3 regions of the Romboutsia sp. BSD2780061687b_171204_C1 genome follow, and region 2 is predicted to be linked to each of the others. Evidence: predicted binding sites of a transcription regulator. Region 2 holds the regulator's gene; each other region holds the start of a gene.

Region 1 (5,091 bases), on a different contig from region 2:
AATATCTTCTAATAATAGGATTCCAATGATACAAAAAGCAATAGAAAATCTATCAAGAAATTATGGAACTTATATTGGAAATTATAGAGGTAAGGATTATTATGCTTTTCCAACACCAGAAGAGTTAAACAAAGCTTCGCAAGAAGAAATAAGAGCATGTCAGACTGGGTTTAGAGATAAATACATAAAAAGTACAACTGAAAATGTAATAAAAGATAATGAAAATATATCTGGATATACAAGTTTAAGTACTGATGATTGCATAAAAGAATTAAAAAAATTTAATGGAGTAGGACCAAAGGTAGCGGACTGTATAGCTTTATTTGGAATGCAAAAGTATGATACTTTCCCTGTTGATGTATGGGTAAAAAGAGTTATGCAAGAATTTTATGTAAGTGAAGATATGAGCTTACCTAAAATGAGAACTTATGCTATTGATAAGTTTGGTAATTTGGCTGGGTTTGCACAACAATATTTATTCTATTATGCAAGGGAGCTTGGTATAGGCAGATAAAGATGAGGTAGAAATTATGAGTATTGGAGTTTTTTTGTTTTTAAGCTACTTAACCATATCATATATTGTTGGGGCGATTATTTCTATGTCAATAATACTTGAGAATAGAGATCCTGCTAGAACTGTTACATGGTTACTCATTTTCATATTACTTCCAGGAATAGGTTTAGTTATATATGCTATATTAGGGAGAAATATGAGGAAGAGGAAATTATTTAAAACACAAAAGCTAGCAAGTAGTATAAGAGAAGGAAAGATATTTGAAAATCTAGAGCGAATAGAGGAAATTGCAAATATAGAACAAAGTACAATTAATACAAATCAATTATTAAATGAAAATATAGAAGACTATAGCAAAAAAAGGGTAATAAGTTTACTACTTAATACAGGAAAACTTCCATTTACGACGAATAATAAAGTAAGTGTATATATTGATGGAAATCAAAAATTTAAAAATCTTCTAGAAGACATAAAAAATGCAAAAAATCATATACATTTAGAGTACTTCATTATAAAAGATAGTGAAATAGGAAGAGAATTAAAAGATTTATTAATCAAAAAATCCAATGAGGGTGTAAAGATAAGAATATTATATGACGATGTAGGATGTTGGAGGTTTTGGTTTTACAGAAAGTTTTTTAATGAAATGAAGGAAAATGGAATAGAAATAGTAGCATTCTTACCAGCTAAATTTCCATTGACAGGTGGAAAGCTAAATTATAGAAATCATAGAAAGATAGCTATAATAGATGGAAAAATTGGATACACTGGCGGCCTAAATATAGGTGATGAATATATGGGTAAAAATAAAAAGTTTGGATACTGGAGAGATACCCATATAAAAATAGAAGGAACCTCAGTGTATATGTTACAAATGATATTTTTAACAGATTGGTACTATACAACAAAAGAGATCATAACAGAAGATAAATATTTCCCAAGTCCTCAAAGATGTGGTAATAGTATGGTTCAAATAATAGCTAGTGGACCTGATAGTGATTGGGAATCTATACGATATGCTTATTTCTCAGCTATTTGCCAAGCTAAAAAAAGTATTTATATAGAAACTCCTTATTTTATACCAGATGAAAGTATACTTATAGCACTTAAAAGTGCAGCGCTAAGTGGAGTTGATGTAAGGATAGTATTCCCTAAGATAGCTGATCATAAGATAGTTAACAATGCTTCTTACTCATACTTTGATGATATATTAAAGTCAGGAGGTAAAGTCTACTTATATACAAAGGGATTTATACACTCTAAAATAATGACAATAGATGATAAAATAGCATCTACAGGCTCTGCTAATATGGATTTAAGAAGTTTTATGCTTAATTTTGAAATAAATGCATTTATATATGACAAAAAAATTGTAGAAAGAATGAATAAAGATTTTTTTGAGGATTTAAATAGTAGTGAAGAGTTAACATTAGATGAATTTTCTAAGCGAAAATTAGGTAAAAAGGTTAGAGAATCAATAGCTAGGTTGTTCTCGCCTATATTATAAAATTTAACAAAAACTATTGAAAAATATGGGAAATTAATATATTATAATAATTGTTAGCACTCTAACCTAAAGAGTGATAACAATTATTTTGTTTATAATATATTTCAAATATTAGAATTTTTACATATTTACAATTCATTTAGGAGGGAAAAATATGAAAATAAGACCATTAGCTGACAGAGTAGTTATTAAGATGTTAGAAGCAGAAGAAAAAACTGCAAGTGGTATAGTTTTACCAGGAGCTGCTAAAGAAAAGCCACAAATGGCTGAAGTTTTAGAAGTAGGACCAGGTGGAATAGTTGACGGAAAAGAAATAGTTATGGAATTAAAAGTTGGAGATAAAGTTTTATTCCAAAAATATGCAGGAACAGAAGTTAAAATAGATGGGCAAGAGTACACAATATTAAGACAAAGTGAAATACTAGCAGTAGTTGAATAATAATAGGAGGGGATAGAAATGGCTAAAGAAATAAAATTTGCACAAGATTCAAGAAAAGCTTTAGAAAATGGTGTTAACAAATTAGCAGATACAGTTAAGGTTACATTAGGACCTAAAGGAAGAAATGTTATATTAGATAAGAAATTTGGTGCACCTCTTATAACTAATGATGGTGTTACAATAGCTAAGGAAATAGAGTTAGAAGATAGATTTGAAAATATGGGAGCTCAATTAGTTAAAGAAGTTGCCACTAAGACTAATGATGTAGCTGGAGATGGTACTACAACTGCAACAGTACTTGCTCAAGCTATAATAAGAGAAGGATTAAAGAACGTAACTGCTGGAGCTAACCCAGTATTACTAAGAAAAGGTATACAAAAAGCTGTTGAAGTAGCAGTTGAAGAATTAAAGAAACAATCAAGAACTATAGAAACTAAAGAATCTATATCTCAAGTTGCTTCTATATCTGCTGGAGACGAAGAAGTTGGTAAGTTAATAGCAGAAGCTATGGAAATCGTAGGAAAAGATGGAGTTATAACAGTTGAAGAATCTAAAACTATGCATACAGAATTAGATGCTGTTGAAGGTATGCAATTTGATAGAGGATTTGTATCTGCTTACATGGTAACAGATGTAGATAAGATGGAAGCTGTATTAAATGATCCATATATATTAATAACAGATAGAAAAATATCTAATATACAAGACATATTACCAGTTCTTGAGCAAATCGTTCAACAAGGTAAGAAGTTATTAATAATAGCTGAAGATGTAGATGGAGAAGCATTATCTACATTAGTAGTTAATAAATTAAGAGGAACATTTGAGGTTGTTGCTGTTAAAGCTCCAGGATTTGGAGATAGAAGAAAAGCAATGCTTGAAGATATAGCTATACTTACAGGAGGAACTGTTATATCTGACGAATTAGGATATGACTTAAAAGAAGCTGACTTAACTATGTTAGGTAGAGCTGGTTCTGTAAAAGTTACTAAAGAAAGTACTACAATCGTAGATGGATTTGGTGATAAGGTAGCTATAGAAAATAGAGTTAATCAAATAAAACATCAAGTAGAAGAAACTACTTCTGAATTTGATACAGAAAAGTTAATGGAAAGATTAGCTAAACTTGCTGGTGGAGTAGCTGTGATAAAGGTTGGAGCTGCTACAGAAGTTGAAATGAAAGAAAGAAAATTAAGAATAGAAGATGCACTTAACGCTACAAGAGCGGCTGTAGAAGAAGGTATAGTTGCTGGTGGTGGTACTGCATTAGTAAGTGTTATACCAGTTGTAGATAAGTTAATAGAGACACTAGAAGGTGAAGTACAATTAGGTGCTAAGATAATAAGAAAATCATTAGAAGAGCCATTAAGACAAATAGCTATAAATGCAGGTCTTGAAGGTGCTGTAATAATACAAAAAGTAATAAATGAAGAAGCTGAAGTCGGATTTGATGCTTTAAATGAAAGATATGTAAATATGATAGAAACTGGTATAGTTGACCCAACTAAAGTTACTAGAAGTGCATTACAAAATGCTTCTTCTATAGCTGGAGTATTTTTAACTACTGAGGCTGCTGTTGCAGACCTTCCAGAAAGTGATACTCCAATGCCAGGAATGGGTGGAGCAATGCCAGGAATGATGTAAATATAATTTACAAAAATATGAAAAGCTACCTCAATATTGAGGTAGCTTTTTGCTAATTAAATTTTTATTTCCAATGAACTATATGTGTAAAGTGTATGTATGCTAGATTTTTAGATTTATGTATTTATCCTTTAAATTATCTTTATATAGATTTCTTAAATTATTTATAGTATCAGTATCTAGATTTGTTTTATTTATTAATGTAGCTTGATTAATATTAAAATAAGTAATAAAGTAATGATTAGACTCAAATATTTTATAAATCTGGTTATATTTAATCTTTATTTCACCTTCAAATACTGAATTATTAACTACTATAAAATCATTATAAAAATCTAATGTTTCTTGAGTATTAAATATCCCAGTAGCATCAGTTTTAATCCTTTTATTAATTCTTGATTCAATACGAATAAGTATCAGAGATACAAATATAAATGATAATAATATAAATATAATAAAGAAACTTTTTAAAGAGAAAGAGCCTTCACTATATATACAAAACATAGATATAGAAAAAAGCAATAAAATCATCTTGAAAATAGCAAATTTATCTTTGAAAAATGTTGATATGTACAGAAAATATCTATAATCTTTTTTATTCAGGTCTGATTTTATTGTAAATAATTTAGATGTATTCATAAAAAACCTCATTTCTTTAGCTATATACAAGTACATTATATAATCAAATTCAATAGATTACAAATGAGTAAATAGTAAAGATATTAATAATCAAATTAGCTTGAAATAGAAATGAGCACATATAAAAATGATAAATTAAATAATTTAAAATGAAGTAGGTTATGAATACAATCTTCATCATACACAAAATTAGGATTATGTATTACACAACAGTCTTTATTTAAGTCAGATTGATAACCGAGAAAGAAGAAAGTACTTTGATAATGGAAATAAATTTTGATTCTATAAATAAAATAATTGAATCGATTTAACATGGAGAGCTAAATATAATAGTTCTTATTTTGGATG
Region 2 (5,091 bases):
GATATCTAGGAAATAGTAGATATAATAATGTAGAAAATCTAGATGAGTATCATAATATGATAGAAAAAAATGAAAAACCTATAAGTAATTTAGAAAATTTAAGTATAGAAGATAAAATACAAGAAAAAATATTTATGGGACTTAGAATGAATGAAGGGATATATTTTGAAGACTTTAAAAAAGAATTTAATATAGAATTCAAAAATAAATATAATAAGCAAATTGAGGATTTGAAAAATAAAAACTTAATAAAAGAAAGTAAATTAGGTATTAATCTTACTCAAAAAGGACGAGAAATATCAAATTCTGTATTTGTTGAATTTATAAATTAATTAGAAAGTGTTGACAAGAATAAAATAAAATGATATATAATATATATAATCTTTTTAGCACTCGAAAGTAGTGAGTGCTAACAGCGAGGAGTGAAGGTGATGGAATTAAATGAAAGAAAATTAAAGATCCTCAAAGCTATAGTTAAAGATTATATAGAAACAGCTGAGGCTGTAGGCTCACGAACTATATCAAAAAAACATGACTTAGGTGTAAGTGCTGCTACTATAAGGAATGAAATGGCTGACCTTGAAGAATTAGGATATTTAATCCAGCCACATACCTCGGCAGGCAGAGTTCCATCTGAGAAAGGATACAAGCTTTATGTAGATTCTCTTATGAGTCAAAGTGAACTTAGTGATGAAGAGAAAATTTTAATAGAGAGTTGTATAAATAAAAATGTTAATGATATAAGAGATTTAATTCATGAGACTTCTAAGCTATTGTCAGAAATTACTAATTATACAACTGTAGCTGTTACTAAAAACTTAGTTAATCAAAGTGTTATAAAACACATACAGTTAGTTAGTATGAGTGATAACAACATTTTATTAATAGTTGTTACAGATAAAGGTGATATAAAAAATGTAAATTTAGCTACTAACACTCATTTAGATCAATCAAAATTAAACATAATTTCTGACAATCTAACTAGAAAATTATCAGGAAAAAGTATAGTTGATTTAGATGAAAAACTTATAGCATTTATAAAATATGAAATAAGTGAACATGCAGTGTTAATAGATGAATTAATAGATGCACTAAATTTTGATGCCAATGATGATACATCAATTTCACTAAGTGGAGCAACTAATATATTCAACTATCCTGAATTTAATGATGTACTTAAGGCCAAGTCATTTTTACATATGCTAGAACATAAGGAAATGATATCTAGTATGGCTAAGTCAAAAGGTATACAGAAGGATAATGTTAATATAATCATTGGTAGTGATAATGATTTTGAGTTAGCGCAAGATTGTAGTATAGTTACAGCAACTTATAATATAAGTAGAGATCTAGTAGGGCGTATAAGTTTTATAGGGCCTACAAGAATGGACTATGCTAAGATTTATACAATTGTTAATTATATGAGTTTGATTTTTAACAAAAAATAGATTAAGGGGTGTAACATATTGCAAGAAAATAATTTAGAAAAAGAAAATGTAAAAGAAGAATTAGAAACTTCAAGTGAAATTGAAGAAACGACTGAGGAAGTTGTAGAAGACAATGTTACAGATATAAATGACAAATTAGAAGAAAATAAATTAAGAGAAGAATTAGAGGCTCTTAATGATAAGCATCAAAGACTTCAAGCAGAATATGCAAACTATAGAAGAAGAACAAATGAAGAAAAAGAAACTATAGGATTATTTGCAAATGAAAAAATACTAAACGATATAATACCTGTTATCGATAGTATGGAAAGAGCTTTAGAAGCTTGTGATGACAAAGAAGGAAGTATGTACCAAGGAATAGACTTAGTATATAAGCAACTTCAAGGAATACTTACAAAGTATGGAGTTGAAGCAATAGAAGCTGAAAATGCAGACTTTGATCCAAATTTACACTTAGCAGTAATGCAAGAAAGTGTTGATGGAGTTGAAGCAAATAAGGTTGTAATGGTACTTCAAAAAGGATACAAACTAGGAAATAAAGTATTAAGACCAAGTATGGTTAAAGTATCTTGCTAGTTTGATATAAATAGCAATAAAGTTTAAGAATTTAGCTAAAATATATCTTATGTTCTAGCAAAATTAGAACTTAGATATTTAAATATATAAAATAAATAATAACTAAATTCTATATAGAATAAAAATCATAAAAAATTATTTAGGAGGAATTTGGTCATGGGAAAAATAATAGGAATTGACTTAGGAACAACAAACTCTTGTGTAGCGGTATTAGAAGGTGGAGAACCACAAATAATAACTAATGCAGAAGGTATGAGAACTACTCCATCAGTAGTAGCATTTACTAAGGACGGAGATAGAATAGTAGGGGAGCCTGCAAAAAGACAAGCTGTTACAAATGCAGATAGAACTATAATATCAATAAAAACTCACATGGGAACAGATTACAAAGTTAATATAGATGGTAAAGATTATACACCACAAGAAATATCAGCTATAATCTTACAAAAATTAAAAGCAGATGCAGAAAGCTACTTAGGGCAACCTGTAACTGAAGCTGTTATAACAGTTCCAGCATACTTCACAGATGCTCAAAGACAAGCAACAAAAGATGCAGGTAGAATAGCAGGACTTGATGTTAAGAGAATAATAAATGAGCCAACTGCTGCTGCACTTGCTTATGGTATGGATAAGTTAGACCAAGATAAAAAAATATTAGTATTTGACTTAGGTGGAGGAACATTTGACGTTTCAGTTCTTGAAATAGGAGATGGAACTTTCGAAGTTTTAGCTACTGCTGGTAACAACAGATTAGGTGGAGATGACTTTGACCAAGTATTAATAGACTACTTAGCTGAAGAATTCAAAAAAGCTGAAGGTGTAGACTTAAGAAATGATAATATGGCTCTTCAAAGATTAAAAGAAGCTGCTGAAAAGGCTAAAAAAGAGTTATCATCAACAATGACAACTAACGTAAACTTACCTTTCATAACAGCTACTGCTGAGGGTCCAAAACACTTAACTATGGATATATCAAGAGCTAAGTTTGATGAGTTAACTGCTCATTTAGTAGAAAAAACTATGGAACCAACAAGAAGAGCATTACAAGATGCAGGTCTTTCAACTTCTGATATAGATGATGTATTATTAGTTGGTGGTTCTACAAGAATACCAGCTGTTCAAGAAGCTGTTAAGAAATTCATAGGAAAAGAACCACACAAAGGATTAAATCCAGACGAATGTGTTGCTGCAGGTGCTGCTATACAAGCAGGTGTATTATCTGGAGATGTTAATGATTTATTACTTCTAGATGTTACTCCATTATCATTAGGTATAGAAACTATGGGTAACGTAATGACTAAAATAATAGAAAGAAATACTACAATACCAACTAAGAAGTCACAAGTATTCTCAACTGCTGCTGATAACCAAACTGCTGTTGATATACATGTTCTTCAAGGTGAAAGAAGTATGTCATATGATAACACTACTTTAGGTAGATTCCAATTAACTGATATACCACCAGCTCCAAGAGGAATACCTCAAATAGAAGTTACTTTCGATATAGATGCTAACGGTATAGTTCACGTTACTGCTAAAGACTTAGGAACTGGAAAAGAGCAAAAAGTTACTATAACTTCTGGAACTAATTTAAGTGAAGAAGAAATAGAAAAGAAAGTTAAAGAAGCTGAAATGAATGCTGAAGCTGATAAGCAAAAGAAAGATAAAATAGAAGCATTAAACCAAGCTGATTCAACTATATACCAAACAGAAAAAACTTTAAATGAATTAGGTGACAAAGTAAGTGCTGAAGATAAGAGTGCTATAGAAGCTGCAATAGCTGAACTTAAGGCAGTTAAAGATAAAGAAGAGTCAACAGGTGAAGAAATAAGAAAAGCTATGGATGAAGTTATGAACAAATTCCATAAAGTTTCTGAAATGATGTATCAACAAGCACAAGCTGAGGCTGGGGCTCAAGGTGGAGAAGCTGGTCAAGGTGCTCAAGACGATAACGTTGTAGATGCTGACTTCACAGAAGTAAATGATGAAAAATAGGTTACGAAAATATATAGTTTAATATATAATAGAAAAGAGTATCTTTTCATAAGTAGATAGTTATATACTAATACTTAAAAATAATAATAGCTTGTAGTATGATATTCTACAAGCTATTATTTTGTAATAATAAAGGTGGTGACAAATAATGAGTGCTAAGAGAGATTATTATGAGGTGCTTGGTGTAGATAAAAGTGCCGATGCTCAAGCCCTTAAAAAAGCATATAGAAAACTTGCTATGAAGTATCACCCAGATAGAAATCCTGGTGATAAAGAAGCAGAAGAAAAATTCAAGGAAATAAATGAAGCGTACGAAGTATTATCAGATGATAGTAAAAGACAAATGTACGATCAATTCGGACATGATGGTGTAAACGGTCAAGGAGGATTTGGTGGCCAAGGAGGATTTGGTGGTCAAGGATTCGGTGGATTTGAAGATATATTTGGTGACATGTTTGGTGATATATTCGGAGGTGGATTTAGCGGTGGTAGAGCCAGAAGAAGAGGTCCAGAACGTGGAGCAGATATAAAACAAAGTGTTAGTATAAGTTTTGAAGAATCTGCATTTGGAAAAAAAGTATCTGTAAAGATAAATAGAAGTGAAGAGTGCGAAGAATGCCATGGAAGTGGAGCTAAGCCAGGAACATCTAAGAAAACTTGTCCAACATGTAATGGTACTGGAGAAGTTAGAACTGTTCAAAGAACTCCATTTGGTAATATAGCATCAAGTAGACCTTGTAGTGCTTGTAATGGAGAAGGTGAAGTTATAGAATCACCATGTCCAAAGTGTCACGGTAAGGGATATAATAGAAAAGTTAAGACTATAGAAGTTGATATACCAGCAGGTATAGATGATGGACAAATGATAAAATTATCAGGTCAAGGTGAAGTTGGATCTAAAGGTGGACCAAGAGGAGATTTATATATAATAGTTAATGTTAAACCTCATCCATTATTTACAAGAGAAGGAACTGACATATACTTTGATATGCCAATAACATTTGTTCAAGCTGCATTAGGAGATGAAATAGAAGTTCCAACACTAGATGGAAAAGTTAAGTATACAATACCA
Region 3 (5,091 bases), 740 kb from region 2:
AGTGTATGCACAATAGATAATGGAGTTGTTTATTTAGATATAGTAAGTAATTTAGAGAGAATATCTGACCATTCAGTAAATATAGCTCAACAAGTTATAAAAGCAAACAGTAATAAAGTAGCATAAGTCAAAAGAGTTATCTCAAGTATGAGATAACTCTTTTTTTATCTTATAAATGCAAGAGCTATAAGCATTACTCCTGATAACCAAGACAAATTAATATGGCTAATCTTATTAATATGACAACCTACTATACAACCAAATAGTAAAGATAAAAATCCAATAATTAAAGATAATAATAAAACTTCTGCATAATTAATATATCCTAAACTGCTTCCAAATCCAACTGCTAAACTATCTAAAGAAAGAGCTATTGCAAGATAAAAAGCTTCTTTAGGTGTAAGCATTTTAGATTTATCATAATCTGCTTTAGTTTCATCCGCATAAATTTCAAGTACAAACTTAAAATCAAATAATTTAAATGTTAGAGGAGCTTGATTATTATATATTTTATCTATATAGCTTTTAATTATACATTCAAATAATCTAAATATGCCAAGCCCTAATAACAATAAAAAGCTTAATAAGGATGCTATATTGGCTGATAGTAAATCTTTAAACAAAGATCCCAAAAATAAAGAAATACCTAAAGTAATTGTAGATACTAATGTTATTATAGATGCCGATTTAAAAGGAATTTTAATTTTATTTGTACCATAAGCAACACTAGCTACAAATGTATCTAATGAAAGTGATAGCACCAAGAGAAGAGATTGTAGCATTGGATGACACCCCCAAAATATTTAACTAATATTAAGATATTAATTAATTCGTATTTTGTTAACTATAAAATATTATAAATGTATAATTTATTTTGATTAAATTAAATAAGGTTGTAAATAGTTAGATTTTAGTGGTAAAATATAAATACTAAAATATTAAGAGGAGTTATATAAATGAAGTGCAATAAAAAAATAATATCATTAATTATAATATCATTAATGTCATTAGGTATTGTGGCTTGCGATAAAAATGATATACAAAAAGATCAAGAAAAGGCAGTATCTAATGTTGAAGAAAAATCAGACGAATCAATAAAAGAGATAGATAATATGCTATCTGAAATAAAAAACAAATATAAAGACTCTGTAGAAGAAATTGAAGATAAGGTTTCTATAGATAAGTCAAATAATACTAATCTAGATCAAAAGAAGATATCTAATTATACTAACAAAATATTGAGTTTAGATGATATGAAATTAAGAGACATAGAAAATAAACTTACATCAATTGATGAACTTGCTAACATAGGAGATGACAAATTAAAAACTTTGATAGGTAAATACAAAAATAATTTATCTGAAAATTTAGATGATTTTATAAAAGATATTAATTTAAGTAATTATTTAGATAAAGAAAAAGAATTACAAAGTGATATTAACTCTATACAATCTAAAATAGAAAATACTAAAGAAAACCTAACAAATGTAGCGAATGATAAAGTAAATAAAATTTCTGATAGCATAAGTAATATAATCAACTAATTTGATACAAATTATTTCATATAATATAAATTTAACAATATATGGTATAATACATATATAGTTTTTTATAATATATGGAGATGATAAAAATGCATAAAGAAATTACAAACCCAATGGCTGATATTTTTAAATATCTAGCAATATCTATACTATTTATGTTTATAGGGTTTGCATTTGGGCAAGCTTTTATTCCTATAAGTGTTGTTCAAGTAGCAAATTTAATATTACCATTTTTAATAATAGGTTTACTTATAATGGCAATATTATCTAAGAAAAGTATAATACCTAGAAGTTTTTCTATGAACTATGTTTACTTATTTACATTTATAGATGGTATACTTTTATATCCACTATTATCTTTTTACTTACAAAGTTTAGGAACATCTATAGTAATTAATGCTTTACTTGGAACTTGTATATTATTTGGTATACTAGCCTTTATATCTTATAGAAAGAAAGCTGGGCATTACCTAGGTATAGGATCTATATTATTTGCAGGTCTTATATCACTTTTACTTCTATGTATAATAAATATATTTATAGGTTCACAGACATTAAATATATTATATAGTGTTCTGGGTATATTAATATTCTCAGGATATATATTATATGATATAAGTCTAATAAAATATGACATAGAATCAGGAAACATAATAAGTAAGAATGATTTATCTATACATGTATTAAATCTTTATCTAGATTTTGTAAATATCTTACTAGATTTATTAAATTTAATATATGAATTCAAAGATTAATAAATAAAAAGACTAGATTATACTAATTAGTATAATCTAGTCTTTTTATTTATCCTTAAATCCTTATATATTTGCAATAATTTAATTCTAAATAACCTTCATATAATTATTAAATATAGGAATACTATTATTATATAACTCAGGAGGAAACTATGGGAAAATATAAATTAGACTATTTCGCTAAATATTATTTCTTTGAAGAAGAAGACTTTCTAAAAGAGGAAGAGGGAGAGTATATATTAAATAGAATAAAGGAAAGCAATAGATTTGATTATAAGGGATATTCTTATAAATATACTAAATATAATAATATATCTAAGGGTTGTACTCAAAAAAATGTAGATGTGGAAATTCCTAAGGAAAGTATAGATATAATATTAAACGGAGATAGAGTACACCTTGATTTAATATACAAATTTTACACAAAGAAATTAGAGGATCATATTAGAATAACTACTAGAATAAGTGAAAAAACAAAAGAGGTTTCTTGTCTTTTATATATAGATTATATTCAGGCTAATGATTTTATAAAGGAATTAGAAAACATTAAAAAATTACAAGAATATAATATGAAAAGCTAAAGTAAAAGCACCTATTCCAATGAATTGTAATAGGTGCTTTTACTTTTATATATTTTATATTGACAAATAAGATAAAAAACTATTGACAAAGTATTTTTATAGGAGTATATTGTAGTTAATAAATTATTAGCACTCAACTCAATAGAGTGCTAATAAGAAAATTCTAAATAAAATAAATAATTAAGATTTTACTGAAAATAATATATATTATGATAGTGGAGGGATACATATGGATATAGAAAGAATGACTGTAAGGGTACAAAAAGCTTTAAATGAAGCTTATAATATAGGTGTTAAAAACCATAATCAACAAATAGATGTTATACACTTATTAAGTGCATTAGTCAATCAAGAAGATGGACTTATACCTAATATATTAGAAAAAATGGGTGTATCAGTAGATTCAGTAAAAAATAGTATAGATATGGAACTGAGCAAATTACCTCAAATTCATGGAGAAGGTATAAGTTCACAAGGTGTTACAGCTACAAGAAGAATAAATGAAATTTTAATAAAAGCAGAAGAAATATCTAAAGAATTTAAAGATTCTTATATAAGTGTAGAACATGTAATGCTTGCTATGATAGATATGGAAGGTAATACACCAGTAGGAAAAGTATTAAGACAATACAATATAAATAAAAGTAATTTCTTAGAAGTACTATCACAAGTTCGTGGAAGTCAAAGAGTAGAAACTCAAGATCCTGAAGGCACTTATGAAGCACTAACTAGATATGGAACTAATTTAGTAGATTTAGCTAAGAAAAATAAATTAGATCCAGTTATAGGTCGTGACGAAGAAATAAGAAGAGTTATAAGAATATTATCAAGAAGAACTAAAAATAATCCAGTACTTATAGGTGAACCTGGTGTTGGTAAAACTGCAATAGTTGAAGGATTAGCAGAAAGAATAGTTCGTGGAGATGTACCAGAAGGACTTAAGGATAAAGTTATTTATGCACTAGATATGGGTTCATTAATAGCAGGTGCAAAATATAGAGGGGAATTTGAAGAAAGATTAAAAGCAGTACTTAAAGAAGTTCAATCTTCAGAAGGAAAAATAATACTATTTATAGATGAGATACACACAATAGTAGGTGCTGGTAAAACTGATGGAGCAATGGATGCTGGTAACCTAATAAAACCAATGTTAGCTCGTGGAGAACTTAATTGTATAGGTGCTACTACATTTGATGAATATAGACAATATATAGAAAAAGATAAAGCACTTGAAAGACGTTTCCAACCAGTTATAGCAGAGGAACCAAGTGTATCAGATACTATATCTATACTTCGTGGGCTTAAAGAAAGATTTGAAATACATCATGGTATAAGAATACATGATAACGCAATAGTAGCTGCTGCTAAATTATCAGATAGATATATACAAGATAGATACCTTCCTGATAAAGCAATAGACTTAATAGATGAAGCTGGTGCTATGATTAGAAGTGAGATAGATTCTTTACCAACAGAACTAGACACTGTAAGAAGAAGAATATTTACGCTTGAAACTGAAAAAGAAGCACTTCTTAAGGAAAATGATGAAAAAAGTAAAAATAGATTAGAAAATCTAGGAAAAGAGTTAGCAGAGTTAAAATCTAAGAATGATGAAATGACTGCTAAATATGAAAATGAGAAAAAACAAATACTTGATATAAGAAATTTAAAAGAGGAATTAGATAAGGCTAAAGGCGATGTTGAAAGATATGAAAGAGAATATGACTTTAACAAAGCAGCAGAATTAAAATATGGTATAATACCAAAGTTAGAAGAACAAATACAAAATCATGAAGAAAAAATGGCATCAAGTTATGAAAATGCATTATTAAAAGAAGAAGTAACAGAAAATGAAATATCTCAAATAGTAGCTAAATGGACTGGCATACCTGTAACTAAATTAGTAGAAGGTGAAAGAGAAAAGCTTCTTAAGTTAGAAGATGATCTTCACAAAAGAGTTATAGGACAAGATGAAGCAGTAACAGCAGTATCTAATGCAGTAATAAGAGCTCGTGCAGGACTTAAAGATGAGAAAAAACCAATAGGTTCATTCATATTCTTAGGGCCAACAGGAGTTGGTAAAACAGAGCTTGCTAAAACTTTAGCTAACAACTTATTTGATAGTGAAGACAACATTATAAGAATAGATATGAGTGAGTACATGGAAAAACATGCAGTATCTAGACTTATAGGACCTCCTCCAGGTTATGT

The links. The regulator HrcA, encoded in region 2, represses chaperone genes, less so after heat shock. The targets are predictions, from matches to a motif close to TTAGCACTCNNNNNNNNNGAGTGCTAA.
Region 1: a site for HrcA is predicted at 2,075-2,101, ahead of I2H23_RS11490 (co-chaperone GroES). Genes of this name have one in related genera too.
Region 3: a site for HrcA is predicted at 3,007-3,033, ahead of clpB (ATP-dependent chaperone ClpB). Genes of this name have one in related genera too.

Annotation. Positions count from the first base shown of each region.
Region 1 is NZ_JADMRK010000006.1:41,355-46,445, forward strand. Features, by position in the region: gene I2H23_RS11480 (DNA-3-methyladenine glycosylase family protein) at 1-514, shown strand, start outside; gene cls (cardiolipin synthase) at 531-2,021, shown strand; gene I2H23_RS11490 (co-chaperone GroES) at 2,176-2,460, shown strand; gene groL (chaperonin GroEL) at 2,479-4,104, shown strand; gene I2H23_RS11500 (hypothetical protein) at 4,207-4,743, opposite strand.
Region 2 is NZ_JADMRK010000001.1:100,539-105,629, forward strand. Features, by position in the region: gene hemW (radical SAM family heme chaperone HemW) at 1-332, shown strand, start outside; gene hrcA (heat-inducible transcriptional repressor HrcA) at 432-1,448, shown strand; gene grpE (nucleotide exchange factor GrpE) at 1,467-2,024, shown strand; gene dnaK (molecular chaperone DnaK) at 2,181-4,019, shown strand; gene dnaJ (molecular chaperone DnaJ) at 4,168-5,091, shown strand, end outside.
Region 3 is NZ_JADMRK010000001.1:838,465-843,555, reverse strand. Features, by position in the region: gene I2H23_RS04290 (Na/Pi cotransporter family protein) at 1-126, shown strand, start outside; gene ytaF (sporulation membrane protein YtaF) at 165-782, opposite strand; gene I2H23_RS04280 (hypothetical protein) at 957-1,544, shown strand; gene I2H23_RS04275 (Bax inhibitor-1/YccA family protein) at 1,634-2,299, shown strand; gene I2H23_RS04270 (hypothetical protein) at 2,452-2,880, shown strand; gene clpB (ATP-dependent chaperone ClpB) at 3,110-5,091, shown strand, end outside.